DNA from 4 places in the Comamonas serinivorans genome. Region 4 is predicted to be linked to each of the others. Evidence: predicted binding sites of a transcription regulator. Region 4 holds the regulator's gene; each other region holds the start of a gene.
The links. Region 4 encodes sigma-54, which starts transcription at its own class of promoters, with help from an activator protein. Its sites were predicted from a motif close to TGGCANGNAANCTGCTTT; they were not measured.

Region 1 (4,209 bases), 2.2 Mb from region 4:
CGGGCCTCCATGCAGCTGGCGCAGCGGCTACCGGCCAACCTGGACGGCAGCACCTGGCGCCTGACCGCGCGCGTGGCCGACCTGCCGGTGCGCACCGCCAGCGGCATGCGGTTGGTGCTGTGGGTGGAGCAGGCCACCCGCGAAGGCGACGCCCATCCCGCCAGCTTGCCTGCGCTGCCCATGCGGCTGCAGCTGCACGTGGCCGACCAGCCCTGGCCGGACGCGCCAGAGGCCGTGATGGCGCGCGTGCGGCAACTGCAAGGCCTACGCGCCCACGAAACCTGGGCCCTGTCGGCGCGGCTGCGGGTGCCGCGCGGCCTCATGAACCCGCATGGTTTCGACCAGGAGCTGTGGCTGTGGAGCCGGGGCATCGCCGCCACGGCCAGCCCCCTGTGGCAGGGCGAGGTCCCGCAGCAGGTGGCGGCGCCGACGGGCTGGACCCTGGCGGGCACGCGCGAGCGCGTGCGGCAGCAGATCGCCCAGGTGCTGCACGCGGCCGATCCGCGCAGCATGCAGCTGGTGACCGCGCTGACCATGGGAGACCAATCCAGCATCGCCGAGGGCGACTGGCAGGTGTTTCGCGACACCGGCGTGGCGCACCTGGTCAGCATCTCGGGCCTGCACATCACAGGGTTGGCGGCCTTGGCCATGGGCCTGGCGGCGGGCTGGTGGCGGCTCCAAGGCCGGCTGCTGCTGCACCTGCGGCCCGCCTGGCTGACGGCGCAGCGGCTGAGCCGGCAATCGTGGTCACGCTGGAGTGGGCTGGCGGTTGCGCTGGCTTACTCGGCGTTTTCGGGCTGGGGCATTCCGGCCCAGCGCACGGTGCTGATGCTGGCCGCCTGGTGCGTGTTGCGCGAGCTGGGCGTGCGCTGGCCCTGGTTGACCCAGGCGCTGTTGGTGATGGCCCTGGTCGTGGCGGTCGACCCCTGGGCGCTGCTGCAGGCGGGGTTCTGGCTCAGCTTTGTGGCGGTGGCCGTGCTGCTGCACATGACCACCCAGGCCGACGTGTCGACCAGCCAGTCGGCGAGTCCATCGGCCGGCGACTCGACCAGTGCGACCAGCGATTCGCCGCCCCGACCGGGCTGGCGCCGCCCGTGGGCCTGGCTGACGCGGGCCGGCTGGCAGTTGCTGCGTCTGCAACTGCTGCTGTTGGTGGCGCTGGCACCGCTCACGGCGAGCTGGTTTGGCCAGGTGTCGCTGGTGGGTGTGCTGGCCAACCTGGTGGCGGTGCCCTGGGTCACCTGGCTGATCACGCCGCTGTGCCTGTTGGGCCTGCTGTGGCCCATGGCCTGGCAATTGGCGGCGCTGGTGGCCGAGCCGTTGCTGGCCATCCTGCGTCAGATGGCGGCCTGGCCACAGGCCAGCTGGCAGGTCGAGGCAGCGCCCTGGCCCTGGATGGCGCTGGCGGCCGCTGGGGCCACGCTGTTCGTGGTGGTGCAGCGTGCACGGCAGGTCGTGTGGTGGCGCGTGCTGGCGGTGGCCTGGATGCTGCCCGCACTGTTTTGGCGCACGCCTCGGCCCGATTCCGGACAGTTCGAGGTGTTGGCGCTGGATGTGGGGCAGGGCAGCGCCATTGTGGTGCGCACGGCCCGGCACACCCTGCTGTACGACGCCGGCCCGCGCTACGGCCCCGTCACCGATGCCGGCGAGCGCGTGGTGCTGCCGCTGCTGAGGGCCCTGGGTGACCGCGTGGACCGGCTGGTGCTGAGCCATGCCGATGCAGACCACGCGGGTGGCGCCGAACGCGTGCTGCAGGCCCAGCCCCGGGCCGAGCTCTGGGGCAGCATGGCGCCCGACGACCCCTGGCCCGCGATGCGCCCCGGCTGGCAGCGCTGTGCGGCGGGTCAGCACTGGACCTGGGACGGTGTGCGTTTCGAGGTGCTGTTCCCCTCGGTGCACTGGGTGCCCAACGCCCACGCGCGCAACGAAGGCAGCTGCGTGCTGCGCGTGCTGGCCGCGCCGAACGCAGACCAGGCCGCCCCCACCGTGCTGCTGACGGGCGACATCGGCCAGCGCCAGGAGGCGGCCCTGGTGCGGGACCACGGCGGCGACCAGCCGCCGTTTGCGCGCCTGCAGGCGCAGCTGCTCATGGCGCCCCACCATGGCAGCGGGGGCAGCAGCAGCGAGGCGTTCCTGCAGGCGGTGCGGCCCGACTGGGTGCTGGTGCAGGCCGGCCATGGCAACCGCTTTGGCCATCCCGCACCCGCCATGCTGGGCCGCGCGCGGGCAGCGGGTGCCCAGGTGCGCGTGACCACCGGCTGTGGGGCCATGCAGTGGCGCAGCGCGGCGCCGCAGGTCGTGCGCTGCCAGCGCGAGCTCGACCGCCGCTATTGGCACGTCACCTCGCCCGTGGATGGCGGTGCGGGTGGGGCGCAGTAATGCCCGCTGTTTAAGAAAATTGAAACGGGTACGTGGCCATACTCGGCGCAGCCGAGCCGGCGCCGCGAGGCCCTGGCCGGTCTCGCAGACACCCGTGAACGCCCTGGCCTGGAACTTGCTGCGGATGCACTATCCTGTCACGGTCTGCCCAGGACTGGGGGCAACACAAGGAGGACCCATGAGTCGATTTGACGAGATGTACGAAGAACGGTTGGGCGCCAGCACGGAAACGGTGGTGCGCGGGCATTACGGCACCTACGACAAGTGGCTCGCCCGGCAGACCGATGACGCCCTGCGCGCTTGGCGCGACGAGGCCGAGGTGCTGTTTCGCAATGTCGGCATCACCTTCGCCGTCTACGGCGAAAAGGACAAGGACGGCTCGGGCACCGAGCGGCTCATCCCCTTCGACCTCATCCCGCGCATCATCCCCAGCACCGAATGGGCCGAACTCGAGCGCGGCCTGGTGCAGCGCGTCACGGCGCTGAACCGCTTCCTGCACGACGTCTACCACGACCAGGAGATCATCCGTGCCGGCCTGGTGCCGCTGGACCAGATCCAGCAGAACGCGCAGTTCCGCCCGGCGATGATGGGCATCGACGTGCCCAACGGCATCTACTCCCACATCAGCGGCATCGACGTGGTGCGCGCGGCCAACCCGGACGGCAGCGGCAGCTACTACGTGCTCGAAGACAACCTGCGCGTGCCCAGTGGCGTCAGCTACATGCTCGAAGACCGCAAGATGATGATGCGGCTGTTCCCCGAGCTGTTCGCCTCGCACCGCGTGGCGCCGGTGGCGCATTACCCCGACATGCTGCTGAACACCCTGCGCGACAGCGCGCCCAGCACCTCGGGCGAGCCCACGGTCGTGGTGCTGACGCCGGGCATGTACAACTCGGCCTACTTCGAGCACGCCTTTTTGGCGCAGCAGATGGGCGTGGAGCTGGTCGAAGGCCAGGACCTGTTCGTCAAGGACCAGCAGGTCTACATGCGCACCACGCGGGGCCCGGCGCGCGTGGACGTGATCTACCGCCGCATCGACGACGACTTCCTCGACCCCACGGTGTTCCGTCCTGGCTCCACGCTGGGCTGCGCCGGCCTCATCGACGCCTACCGCGCGGGCAACGTCACCATCTGCAACGCCATCGGCACCGGTGTGGCGGACGACAAGTCCATCTACCCCTACGTGCCGCGCATGATCGAGTTCTACCTCGGCGAGAAGCCCATCCTGAACAACGTGCCGACCTGGATGTGCCGCGAAAAGGACGACCTGCAGCACGTGCTGGCCAACCTGAAAGACCTGGTCGTCAAGGAGGTGCACGGCGCCGGCGGCTACGGCATGCTGATCGGGCCGGCCGCGAGCCAGTCCGAGATCGAGGCCTTCCGCGCGGCGCTGCTGGCCAACCCGGACAACTACATCGCGCAGCCCACGCTGTCGCTGTCGACCTGTCCCACCTTCGTCGAGAGCGGCGTGGCGCCCCGCCACATCGACCTGCGGCCCTTCGTGCTCAGCGGCAAGTCGGTGCAGATCGTGCCCGGCGGCCTCACGCGCGTGGCGCTGGCCGAGGGCTCGCTGGTGGTCAATTCCTCGCAGGGCGGCGGCACCAAGGACACCTGGATCCTGGAGGCCTGACCGAGAAGACGCCGGAATCGTCTGTTTTTGTTTGGGAGTATGGCCTGATTGCCGTTTTGACACGAACGGCACCACAAGCATACTGATGTTGAATGCACAGAGGCCTGGAAGGCCCGAGGATTGCCATGCTGTCTCGCACCGCCGATCACCTGTTCTGGATGGCCCGCTACATCGAGCGCGCCGAAAACACCGCCCGCATG
Region 2 (4,209 bases), 190 kb from region 4:
GCCCATGACCGAAACCATCCGCGGCGACAAGTTCCGCGACGGCATGCTGGCCGGCATTCCGCTGGGCCGCTGGGCCCAGCCCGACGAGGTCACGCCCATGATCTGCTTCCTGCTGTCGGACGACGCCGGCTACATCACGGGCCAGTACATCGCCATCGATGGCGGCGTGCACATTTCGGTCTGACCCTCTGAAACGCAGTATGGGCTGATTGCCGTTTTCAAAACAACGATAATCAACCCATACTGCACATGAAAAAAGCGCCCGGCATGCCGGGCGCTTTGCGTTGGGATCAGGCCCTGAGGCCTGATGCCCATCAACGGGCGTACGCCGTTTCGCCGTGCGAGGAGATGTCCAGACCTTCGCGTTCGGCTTCTTCCGAGACGCGCAGGCCGACGGCCACGTCCGCGATCTTGAAGGCGATGTAGGCCACGATGCCCGACCAGACCATGGTGACCACCACGCTCACGATCTGGATCCACACCTGCTTGCCCATGTTGAAGGTGTCGGGCGTCAGGCCACCCGTGCCACCCAGGGCTTGCGAGGCGAACACGCCGGTCAGCACGGCACCGACGATGCCGCCCACGCCGTGGACACCGAACACGTCGAAGGCGTCGTCCACCTTCAGCATGCGCTTGAGGCCGTTCACACCCCACAGGCAGGCCACGCCGCCGATCAGGCCCATCACGATGGCGCCCATGGGGCCCACGAAACCGGCTGCCGGCGTGATGACCACCAGGCCACCCACGGCACCCGACACGGCGCCCAGCATCGAAGCCTTGCCCTTGAGCAGCGATTCACCCGCGACCCAGGAGATGGCGGCGGCGCCCGTGGCCACGATGGTGTTCACGAAGGCCAGGCCTGCACCGCCGTTGGCCGCACCGGCCGAGCCGGCGTTGAAGCCGAACCAGCCCACCCACAGCAGCGAGGCACCGACCATGGTCAGCGTCAGGCTGTGCGGCGCCATCGCTTCGCGGCCGAAGCCGATGCGCTTGCCCACCATGTAGGCGCCCACCAGGGCGGCCATGCCGGCGTTGATGTGCACCACGGTGCCGCCTGCGAAGTCCAGCGCGCCGTCGGCCGCCAGGATGCCGCCGCCCCACACCATGTGGGCCATGGGCACGTAGCTGAAGGTGAACCACAGCACCGAGAAGATCATCACGGCCGAGAAGCGCATGCGCTCGGCAAAGGCCCCCACGATCAGCGCAACCGTGATGGCGGCGAAGGTCGACTGGAAGGACACGAACACGTATTCAGGGATGGTGGCCAGCATGTGCGACAGGGTGTCGGGGGCGATGCCCTTCAGGAACACCTTGCTGAAGTCACCGAAGAACTTGCCTTCGCCCGAGAAGGCCAGCGAGTAGCCATAGATGACCCACAACAGCGTGATGGCCGAGAAGATCATGAAGACCTGCAGCAGCACCGACAGCATGTTCTTGCTGCGGCCCAGGCCACCGTAGAACAGCGCCAGGCCGGGGATGACCATCAGGATCACCAGCATGGTCGAGGTCAGCATCCAGGCGGTGTCGCCGGAATCGAGCTTGGGCGCATCCGCCGCGGCCTCGGCCGGTGCGGCAGCCGCTTCGGCGGCCGGCGCCTCGGCGGCGGCTGGGGCTGCCGCCAGGCTCATGCGCACGGCGCGCGCTTCGTCGGGGTTGCCGGCCTGGGCCACGGCATCGGGCTTTTGCAGCACGATGCGGGCTTCGGCCACACCGGCTGCCACCAGCGCGTCGCGCACGGCGATGGCGCGGTTCTTGGCCAGCTCGGCATTGGCGGCCGGGTCACCCGAGGTGTCGGTGAAGCCCGACAGCTGGACGGCGGCGCCTTCAACGGCCTTGAGGTGCTCGGCCACGGCCTGGACGGCCGTGTTCGCTTCGGCCGACAGCTCGGTCTTGCCGGTTTCGAACAGCACGCTGGCTTCGGGGAAGTCGGCCGCCATGGCCTTGCCCGAGAGGGCAGAAAGGGGCACCAGCAATGCCAGCAGCATTGCAAACAGTGAGAGGTATCGTCGCATTCGGTTGCTCCGTCTGACAGTCAATGGGGAAACTGGGGGTGGCAGGCGTCAGATGGCACTGGCGCCGGTTTCACCGGTGCGGATGCGCGTGACCTGTTCAAGCTCGAAAACGAAAATCTTGCCGTCGCCGATCTTCCCGGTGCGGGCGGCCGACTCGATGGCTTCGACGGCGCGGTCGAGCAGCTCGTCGTCCAGGGCGACTTCGATCTTGATCTTGGGCAGGAAATCGACCACGTACTCGGCCCCGCGGTACAGCTCGGTGTGGCCTTTCTGACGGCCGAAGCCCTTGACTTCGGTGACGGTGATGCCATTGACCCCGAGCTGCGACAAGGCTTCGCGAACCTCGTCGAGCTTGAAGGGTTTGATGACGGCAGAGATGAATTTCATGCAGCGGCTCCTTGATGTGCCGCAGGCTGGCGCGGCTCACCCAGGCCTCAAGCACGGATCGTGCCACCCGCATTCAGCCGGCGCCGCCAGGGGCCGCTCCGGCATCAGTATTCACGAAAGTAGCCTGAAAGGCGTAAGGACAAAGGCTGATACCACTGCTTACCAATGGCGGGGCGGTTGCGCGGCCTTGGCCCCGCCATGGTGCAGCCGCGCGGGCCGCGCCTTGCGCAACGCTGGTGCATGGTTAGCGTGCACCGTCATGGTGCGTTGCTGTATTCGGAGCCGAACGGCGGCCGATTTGCACTGTGTTGGTGCTTGCCTGCGGAAGCGTGTTCGGCCCGGCGACCTCATGCGAAGATGTGCCGCAGGGGGAACACACCATGAGCCTGGCCATCGTTCGCAGCCATGCCCAGCTGGGGCTGGAGGCGCCTGAAGTCACCGTTGAAGTGCACCTGGCCAATGGCTTGCCGAGTTTCACGCTGGTGGGCCTGGCCGACGTGGAGGTGAAGGAGGCGCGCGAGCGCGTGCGCAGCGCCCTGCAGAACAGCGGCCTGGCGTTTCCGCACAACAAGCGCATCACGGTCAACCTGGCCCCCGCCGACCTGCCCAAGGATTCGGGCCGGTTCGACCTGCCGATCGCGCTCGGCATCCTGGCGGCATCGGGGGCCATCGACCCGGTGCGGCTGGCCGACCATGCCTTCGCCGGCGAGCTGTCGCTGACGGGCGCCTTGCGGCCCGTGCGTGGGGCGCTCGCCATGGCCTTGCGCCTGCGTCGGCAGGAACAGGCCGGTGGCGCCGGCCTCGCGCTGGTGCTGCCGCTGGCGTCGGCCCACGAGGCGGCGCTGGTGCCGGGCCTGGCCGTGTGGGGCGCCGAGCACCTGCTCGATGTGGTGGCCAGCCTGGCCCCGGCCGGCGTGGGCGCCGCCGATCCCGTGGACGACGCTGCGACGCCCGGCCCCGCGTGGTCTGCGGGCGGGGCGGATCGCGGCGACGCACAGGCCACCCGCGAGGCGCAAGGCCTGCGCCGCATCGCGCACCAGGCCCCGGCCGTGCGCCGCGCCAGCCAGCCGGACCTGGCCGACGTCAAAGGCCAGGCCGGCGCTCGCCGTGCGCTCGAAATCGCGGCCGCGGGCCAGCATTCGCTGCTGCTCAGCGGTCCACCGGGTTCGGGCAAGTCCATGCTGGCGCATCGCTTTGCCGGCCTGCTGCCCGACATGAGCGTGGACGAAGCCCTTGAATCGGCGGCCGTCGCCAGCCTGGCCGGCCGTTTCACGCTGGAGGGGTGGTGCGTGCGCCCCACGCTCAGCCCCCATCACTCGGCCAGTGCCGTCGCCCTGGTGGGCGGGGGTTCGCCGCCACGGCCGGGCGAAATCTCGCTGGCGCACCAGGGCGTGCTGTTCCTGGACGAGTTGCCGGAGTTTCCGCGGTCTGCCCTCGAAGCCCTGCGCGAGCCCCTGGAAACCGGCCACATCGCCATCGCCCGCGCGGCCCAGCGCGCCGTGTTTCCGGCGCGTTTCCAACTCATCGCGGCCATGAACCCCTGTCCCTGCGGCTACCGCGGCTCCACCGTGCAGGCCTGCCGGTGCACCCCCGATCAGGTGCGGCGCTACCAGGCCCGGCTCAGCGGCCCGCTGCTCGACCGCATCGACCTGCAGGTGGAGGTGCCCGCGCTGGCGCCCCAGGTGCTGCTGGATGCGGCCCCGGGCGAGTCCACCACGGCCGTGCGGGCGCGCTGCACCGCGGCGCGCGAGGTGGCCCTGGCGCGCCAGGGCGTGCCCAACCAGGCGCTGCAGGCCCAGGACCTCCAGAC
Region 3 (4,209 bases), 300 kb from region 4:
GGTGGTGGCAGACCATCAGCATGTCCACGTGCTCGTCCAGCGTGTTCACGGTGTACGGCATGGTGGGGTTGGTCGAGGAGGGCAGGAAGTTGTCCTCGCCGACCACGCGCAGGATGTCGGGTGCGTGGCCTCCCCCCGCACCCTCGGTGTGGAAGGCGCACAAGCCGCGGCCCTGGGTCGCCGCGATGGTGTTCTCGACGAAGCCCGATTCGTTGAGCGTGTCCGAGTGGATGGCCACCTGCGTGTCGGTGGCGTCGGCCACGTCCAGGCAGTTGCTGATCGCCGCCGGCGTCGTGCCCCAGTCCTCGTGCAGCTTCAGGCCGATCACGCCGGCGTCGATCTGCTCGTGCAGCGCGGCGGGCAGGCTGGCGTTGCCCTTGCCCAGAAAGCCCAGGTTCATCGGGAAGGCGTCTGCCGCCTGCAGCATGCGCTCGATATTCCAGGGCCCGCTGGTGCAGGTGGTGGCGAAGGTGCCCGTGGCCGGCCCCGTGCCGCCACCCAGCATGGTGGTGACGCCCGAGGCCAGGGCCTCCTCGATCTGCTGCGGGCAGATGAAGTGGATGTGGCTGTCGATGCCGCCGGCCGTGACGATGTTGCCCTCGGCCGCGATGACCTCGGTGCCCGGGCCGATCACGATGTCCACGCCGGGTTGCACATCGGGGTTGCCGGCCTTGCCGATGGCGGCGATGCGCCCATTCTTGATGCCGATGTCCGCCTTGACGATGCCCCAGTGGTCCAGGATCAGCGCGTTGGTCAGCACGCAGTCGACGGCGCCACCGGCCGTCGGGCCGCTGCCTGTGCCGTCTCGCGTGCGCTGGCTTTGGGCCATGCCGTCGCGGATGGTCTTGCCGCCGCCGAATTTGACCTCTTCGCCATAGCCACCGGCGCGCAGCGTGTAGTCGTCTTCGACCTCGATCAGCAGCTCGGTGTCGGCCAGGCGCACGCGGTCGCCGGTCGTGGGGCCGAAGATCTCCGCGTAGGCGCGGCGCGAAATGGTCGCCATGTCAGAGTTTTCCTTGGATCAGGCCGCGAAAGCCGTACACGGTGCGGTCGCCGGAGAAGTCCACCAGCTCCACGGTGCGCTGCTGGCCGGGCTCGAAGCGCACGGCCGTGCCGGACGCGATGTTGAGCCGCATGCCCCGCGCCGCATCGCGGTCGAAGCCGAGCGCGCCGTTGGTCTCGGCGAAGTGGTAGTGCGAGCCAACCTGAATGGGCCGTGAGCTGGCGTTCACCACCACCAGCGTCAGGGTGCGGCGCCCTGGGTTCAGGGCGTGCACGCCCTCGTCGATCAGCATCTCGCCAGGAATCATGGTCGCTCCAGTGCAGGCCTGCTCAGGCCAGGCGGGTCAGCATGAACACGCCCAGCGCCGCCGTGGCGCCGCCACCCCAACGGGCCAGCCAGGGGCGTTGGTGCAACACGGCATGGCCCAGCATGAGCCCAGCGCCGTGCAGCGCGGCCGAGCCCAGGGCCACACCGGCCAGGGCTGCATACGCGGCGGCGCCCGCGTCACCCGCCAGCTCGTAGCCGTGGGCCGCGCCATGGAAGAACGCAAACGCACCGACCAGACCTGCGGCCAGCACCCAGGGCATGCGCTGGCGAACCGCCACCAGCAAGCCCAGCACCAACACCGAGGCGGCAATCATGGGCTCCACCCCTGGCACCCACAGGCCGCTCAGGCCCACCAGCGCGCCCACCATCAGCAACGCCACGAAGGCGGCCGGCGCGCGCCAGGCGGTCTGCAGCGAGGGAAAGGCCAGCGCGCTCCACACGCCCACGGCCAGCATGGCCGCGAGGTGGTCCAGGCCGGTGAAGGGATGCGCCAGCGCATGCCAAAAGCCGTCAGACGCACCATGGCTGTGCGGCAAGCCGCCGACGTGGGCCAGCGCCGCCAGCGGCAAGGTGGCCAGGGTGATGGCGATGGCGATCAGCAGGTCTTTGGATTTCATGGGCGTGCGAGAAGGGGTCAGGGCCGCCCGCAACCAGGACCAGGCGGTGTGGGTTGCGGCTGGCGCGTTGAAGGATGGGGTATCACCAGGTTGGCGTTTCGTTGAAAGCGTCGATGGGTTCATACTGCCTTGCTCCTGGTGAATGAGGTGAGCTGTGAGGCGGTGGCGTGTCTGGCGCGTCGCTCAGACGATGGGCTCGTGCACGGTCACCAGCTTGGTGCCATCGGGAAAGGTGGCTTCGACCTGGATGTCCGGGATCATCTCGGCGATGCCGTCCATCACGTCGGCGCGCGTGAGCACCGTGCGGCCTTCGCTCATGAGCTGCGCCACGGTCTTGCCGTCGCGGGCGCCCTCCATCACGAAGGCGCTGATCAGGGCCACGGCCTCGGGGTAGTTGAGCTTGAGCCCGCGCGCCAGGCGCCGCTCGGCCAGCAGGGCGGCCGTGAAGATCAGCAGCTTGTCTTTTTCACGCGGTGTGAGTTCCATGCCCTCATCGAAGCAATAGCTGTGCCAGTGGCGGCCGGTGCGGCATCGGCATGGCATGCCCCACAACGATGCAAGAGATCCTTGTTGGGGCATGAGAGGGCGACGAGTGCACCGATTGAGTGCTCAAGGTGGCGCCTTGGTGCGCATGGCATGGAATTTGCGGCGATTCGGCTTTGTCCTTGAGAGGTGAGATGTTGCGAATCCCCCAGTGGGTCGGTCCCGTGAGTTGTTGGGTGCTGGCCTTGGTCAGTTTGCCTGCGTTGGCTGCGGACGAGTCCGTGGCCTTGCCCGGTGTGACCGTCAAGGGACAGGCGCTGGAGGGAGCGAATCAACCGTTCTCCGTCAGCACCTTGCAGGCCGAGGACGTGCGGGAGCAAGGGGTGCAGGAGGTTGAAGCCTTGTGGACCAAGGTGCCTGGCATGCACGTGAGCAACTACCAGATCAACGGCGTGGCCAACAGCGTGGTGCTGCGTGGCTTCTCCGGCGGCGGCCATGGGGGTGACATCGCGGCCACGCTCGACGGCATCCCGCTCAACGAGGCCATGTCGCACGCCGACGGCTACTTCGACCTGAACGTGGTGGTGCCGCTGGAGCTGGAACAGGCCGCCGTGCACCGCGGCCCCACCTCGGTGCTGCAAGGCAACTACAACCGGGCCGGTCTGGTGGAGTTGCGCACCCGGCGCAGTGGCAGCTACAAAGACCTCAGCTTCACGGCCGGCTCACATGGCCTGGTCGACGGCCAGTTCGCGCTGGGGCAGACGCTGGCGTCGGGCGACCAGATCAACCTGGCGGCCCAGCACGTGCGGGGCGATGGCGCTCGGCCGGATGACGACTTCTCGCGCAGCACGCTCAGCGGCTACTGGAACCACCGCATCAACAGCCGCTTCGACATCGCCCTGTCAGGCCGTTGGCACGAGGCCAAGGGCGATTCGCCCGGCTACCTGACCGAGGCCCAGTGGCGCGTCGACCCCCAGGGTCAGGACCCCCATGTGGTGGACGATGGCTCGCGCAAGCACTTCAAGACGCTGCGACTCGACGCCCACCACGACCTGGGCGGCGACACCCACCTGCTGGGCTTTGCCTACGGCACGCGGCAAGATTTCACGCGCTGGTTCACCCGGCCGCGTGGCGGCGGCTGGATGCAGCGCGAGGAAAGCTACGACCGCAGCGTCTTCGGTCTGGGCACTAACCTGAGCGGCAAAGCCACGCTGGCCGGTGGCGCGCTGGACTGGATGCTGGGCGCCGAACGGGTGCGCGAGTCCACCGACTATGGCTACTGGGATGGACTGGTGGCGCGTCAGCACACCGCGCCGGCGCTGAACGACCGCCGCACCCGCCTGACCAACACCGCCGCCTACGGCCAGACCAGCTGGCAGGCCACCGACTGGCTGCAGGCCACGGCCGGCCTGCGCTGGGACCACTTCTCGGGCCAGTGCCGCCTGCTGGGCCCCGAGGCTGGCGACGACCCCTGCGAGCGCATGCAGAACAAGCGCCACCTCAGCCCCAAGCTGGGCGTGCTGGCTCAGGTCAACCCGGCCCTGGCCGTGCGGGCCAACTGGTCGGAAGGCTTTGCCCTGCCCAGTGACTTTGCCAAGTACGCCCTGGGTGCACGTGACCTGGAGGCCAATGTCTTCCGCCAGACCGAGCTGGGCCTGCGCTGGAAGCCCTCGGCGCAGTGGCTGGTGGACGCGGCGCTTTACCGCATCACCTCCAGCCAGGAAATCCGCAACACGGCGCCCGGTGAGTACGAGAACTTTGGCAACACCGTGCGCAAGG
Region 4 (4,209 bases):
CCGACCCCAGCCGCACCGGCGGGTTTGCAGGCATGCTGCAGGTGGCGGACACCCTGATTGCCCAGGAACGCAAGGCATAAGGCCGAGGCCGCAGTCTAGAGGCTGCAACCGACGAGCCCGCCTTGGCGGGCTTTTTCGCGCTCGCTACAATCAAAAATTGGTGAAAGCAAAAAACGTGCCTCATATGAAACCGATTCCTCGTCTGCTGGCGGCGCTCCTGTTGTCGGGCCTGGCCACGTTCGCGCAGGCCGAGCGTGCCGATCGCAGCAAGCCGATGAACATCGAGGCCGATGCGCTGACCTACGACGACAAGCAGAAGCTGTCGGTCTTCACGGGCAACGTGGTGCTGACCAAGGGCAGCATCATCATGCGGGGCGGCAAGCTCGAAGTGCGCCAGGACGACGCCGGCAACCAGTTCGGCGTGCTGTACGCAGCGGGCACCAAGCGCGCGTTCTTCCACCAAAAGCGCGAAGGGGTGGACGAGTACATGGAGGGCGAAGGCCGCACCATCCATTACGACAGCAAGGCCGACACCGTTCGCCTGGTGCAGCAGGCCGAAATCCGCCGCCTGATGGGCACGCGCGTGGCCGACACCATCACCGGCAGCGACATCCTCTACAACAACACCACCGAGGTGGTCACCGTCGATGGCGGCGTGCGCTCGGCCACCGACCAGGGCACCCCCGTGCCGGGCCGCCAGGGCCGCGTGCGCGCCGTGCTCACGCCGCAGACACCCGCGGGCGGCGCGCCAGCGCCGGGCTCGACGCCGCTGCAGCCCTCGGGCAGCCTGAACCAGGAGCGCCCATGAGCGGCCTGGCCGAGGCAGCCGGCGTGGCCGCTGCGCCCGCCGCCACGGACCGCCACAGCCGGCTGGACGTGCAGCACCTGCGCAAGGCCTATGGCAAGCGCACCGTGGTGCACGACGTGTCGCTGGCCGTGCGCTGCGGTGAGGTCGTCGGCCTGCTGGGCCCCAATGGCGCGGGCAAGACCACGTCGTTCTACATGATCGTCGGCCTGGTGCGGGCCGACGCCGGCGAGATCACCATCGACGGCCAGTCGGTGCAGCGCCAGGCCATGCACCTGCGCGCGCGCATGGGCCTGTCCTACCTGCCGCAAGAGGCCTCGATCTTCCGCAAGCTCACCGTGGCCGAGAACGTGCGCGCCGTGCTCGAGCTGCAGCGCGACGCCCACGGCAAACCGCTGAGCCGCGACGAGATCGAGTCGCGCCTGACCACGCTGCTGCAGGAGCTGCACGTGGAGCAGCTGCGCGACTCGCCCGCGCCGTCGCTCTCGGGGGGCGAGCGCCGCCGGGTCGAGATTGCCCGTGCGCTGGCCAGCCAGCCGCGCTTCATCCTGCTGGACGAGCCCTTTGCTGGCATCGACCCCATCGCCGTCATCGAGATCCAGCGCATCATCGCCTTCCTGAAGGCCCGCGGCATCGGCGTGCTCATCACCGACCACAACGTGCGCGAAACCCTGGGCATCTGCGACCACGCCTACATCATCAGCGAGGGCCGCGTGCTGGCCCAGGGCACGCCGGCTCAGATCGTCGACAACGCCGAGGTGCGGCGCGTGTACCTTGGCGAAAACTTCCGCATGTAAGCCGCGTCGCGATGAAGCAAGGCCTGTCGCTCCGTGTCTCGCAGCACCTGACGCTGACCCCGCAGCTGCAGCAGTCGATCCGGCTGTTGCAGCTGTCCACGTTGGAACTCGACCAGGAGGTCGAGCAGATGCTGGGGGACAACCCCTTCCTCGACCGTGAAGACGGCGAAGCGCCGCAGGAGGACTTCGGTCTGGCCCAGGCCGATGCCCACGTGAGCGTCGGGGACCGCATCAGCGAGCGCGCCAGCGAAACCGAGTCTGCCAGCGAGCGTCCGGACCGTGAGCCAGCCGGTGGTGATGACGAGTATGGGGCATCCTCCGGTGATACAGACAACGACGCTGGCGTGAACTGGGAGGGTGATGGCTCCAACGCCCTGTCGCCCGACGATGGCGAGTGGGGCGGCGATGCGCTGCCGCGCGGCGCTGGCGCCCCCGACGACGACGCGCTGGATGCGAGCGAGCGCACCGGCATGCACGAGTCGCTCTACGACACGCTGCACCGCCAGGCCCTGGCCCTGCACCTGTCCGACGTGGACCGCGCGGCGGTGTACTTCATCATCGAATCGCTGAACGAAGACGGCTACCTCGAAGAGTCCGTTGACGACCTGGCCGACGGCCTGCGGCCGACCGACGTGGACCAGCGCGACGAGCTGATCGACCGCCTGATGCTGGCGCTGCGCCTGGTGCAGGCCATGGAGCCCACCGGCGTGGGCGCGCGCGACCTCAGCGAATGCATGTGCCTGCAGCTCGACGCACTGCTGCAGGCCAACCCCGACGACGCCATCGCCACCGTGGCGCGCGACATCGTGCGCCACCCGATCGACCTGATCGCGCGCCGCGATGCGCGCAAGCTGTCGCAGCTGTGCGGCTTCAGCGAAACCACGGTGCGCACCGGCCTGGCCTGCATCAGCCGGCTCGAGCCCAAGCCCGGTCGCCGCTTCGTCAACGTCGAGCGCAACATCGTGGTGCCCGACGTCATCGTCTCGCGCATCGAGGGCAACGGCGCCAACCCGCGTTTTCGCGTGCGCCTGAACCAGGAGGTGATGCCCAAGCTGCGCGTGAACGACGTCTACGCCAATGCCCTGCGCGGCGGCAAGAGCGACTCGCACCAGGCCCTGCAACAACGGCTGCAAGAAGCGCGCTGGTTCATCAAGAACATCCAGCAGCGCTTCGACACCATCTTGCGCGTGTCGCAGGCCATCGTCGAGCGCCAGCGCAGCTTCTTCATCCATGGCGAGCTGGCCATGCAGCCACTGGTGCTGCGCGAAATCGCCGATGAGCTGGGCCTGCACGAATCGACCATCTCGCGCGTGACCACGGCCAAGTACATGGCCACGCCGTTCGGCACCTTCGAGCTGAAGTATTTCTTCGGCTCCGGGCTGGACACGGAGGCCGGTGGCAGCGCCTCGAGCACGGCGGTGCGGGCGCTCATCAAGCAGTTCATCGCCGAAGAAAACCCCAAGAAGCCGCTGTCGGACAACCAGATCTCCGAGATGCTCAAGGAGCAGGGCATCGACTGCGCGCGCCGCACGGTGGCCAAGTACCGCGAGGCCATGCGCATCCCCACGACCACATTGCGTCGAGCATTGTGAGGGGTATGGGGAAGTTTACGTTATCTTGACGGCCATTTCTGGCAAGTACTCCATAATCGTTTGCCTGGCTCTGCAACATTGCCAGAGCCATGGATGTGTTGCAGTGACCCCCATGTGACGGGCTGTTAGGGGCTTGGCACAGAGGTTGCTCGTATCACTGTGAACGTCGCAAGACTGCACCGAGGTGGTGCGAATTGCACCGTTTTGGATTTGGATTCACGCCACGAGGACTTTCATGAAACGCACCCATCTGCTCATCCCTGCACTGCTCCTGAGCTCGCCTTTCGCCATGGCCCAATCGTCGGTCACCTTGTACGGCCTGGCCGACCTGGGCCTGGGCAAGCTCGATGGCGCCAAGACCCAGATGCAGGGCAACACGGTGATGAACAACACCAACAGCCACATCGGCCTGCGCGGCGTGGAAGACCTGGGCGGCGGTCTGTCGGCCGGCTTCAACTTCGAGACCGAGCTCAACGCCGAGACCGGCGCGGGCGATGGCGGCTGGACGCGCCAGGCCAACGTCTGGCTGGGTGGCAACTGGGGCACGTTCAAGATGGGCCGCATGAACCACCCCTCGTTCTTCGGCTACCTGGCCTGGGAAGCGACCGGCAACGCCAACTACTCGGTGGTGGCCAACACCTACGGCATCGTGGGCGTGGGCGAACGCTCGAGCAGCATGTTCATGTACAGCACGCCCGACATGGGCGGCCTGCAGGGCAACCTGGGCTACGTTTTCAAGGCCGACAACGGCGGCGCCGCGCGCACCGACCTGAGCCTGACCTACGCCAACGGCCCCATCTCGGCCGGCTTCTCGGCCAACAAGACCAAGGGTGAGAAAGCCAACTGGGCCCTGGGCGGCAAGTACAACTTCGGCGCCTTCACGCTGAATGCTTCGTACAACGACACCCGCACCCTGGCCGTGGCGACCAAGCGCAGCGGTGTCAGCGTGGGGGGCACGGTGGCCTTCGGCGCTGCCAGCGTGACGCTGGACGTGACGCGTGACCTCAAGCACGAG

Region 1: CCO03_RS09040 (circularly permuted type 2 ATP-grasp protein) is a predicted target of sigma-54. The motif match lies at 2,484-2,501, and genes of this name have one in related genera.
Region 2: CCO03_RS00355 (P-II family nitrogen regulator) is a predicted target of sigma-54. The motif match lies at 2,448-2,465, and genes of this name have one in related genera.
Region 3: CCO03_RS00840 (urease subunit gamma) is a predicted target of sigma-54. The motif match lies at 2,443-2,460, and genes of this name have one in related genera.

The regions. Positions count from the first base shown of each region.
Region 1 is NZ_CP021455.1:2,105,833-2,110,041, forward strand. Features, by position in the region: gene CCO03_RS09035 (DNA internalization-related competence protein ComEC/Rec2) at 1-2,379, shown strand, start outside; gene CCO03_RS09040 (circularly permuted type 2 ATP-grasp protein) at 2,558-4,009, shown strand; gene CCO03_RS09045 (alpha-E domain-containing protein) at 4,135-4,209, shown strand, end outside.
Region 2 is NZ_CP021455.1:83,821-88,029, reverse strand. Features, by position in the region: gene CCO03_RS00365 (SDR family NAD(P)-dependent oxidoreductase) at 1-184, shown strand, start outside; gene amt (ammonium transporter) at 315-1,985, opposite strand; gene CCO03_RS00355 (P-II family nitrogen regulator) at 2,061-2,399, opposite strand; gene CCO03_RS00350 (YifB family Mg chelatase-like AAA ATPase) at 2,780-4,209, shown strand, end outside.
Region 3 is NZ_CP021455.1:199,322-203,530, forward strand. Features, by position in the region: gene ureC (urease subunit alpha) at 1-1,003, opposite strand, end outside; gene CCO03_RS00830 (urease subunit beta) at 1,005-1,310, opposite strand; gene CCO03_RS00835 (HupE/UreJ family protein) at 1,333-1,947, opposite strand; gene CCO03_RS00840 (urease subunit gamma) at 2,131-2,433, opposite strand; gene CCO03_RS00845 (TonB-dependent receptor) at 2,625-4,209, shown strand, end outside.
Region 4 is NZ_CP021455.1:4,420,798-4,425,006, reverse strand. Features, by position in the region: gene CCO03_RS18925 (thiol:disulfide interchange protein DsbA/DsbL) at 1-80, shown strand, start outside; gene lptA (lipopolysaccharide transport periplasmic protein LptA) at 185-808, shown strand; gene lptB (LPS export ABC transporter ATP-binding protein) at 805-1,602, shown strand; gene CCO03_RS18910 (RNA polymerase factor sigma-54) at 1,614-3,194, shown strand; gene CCO03_RS18905 (porin) at 3,430-4,209, shown strand, end outside.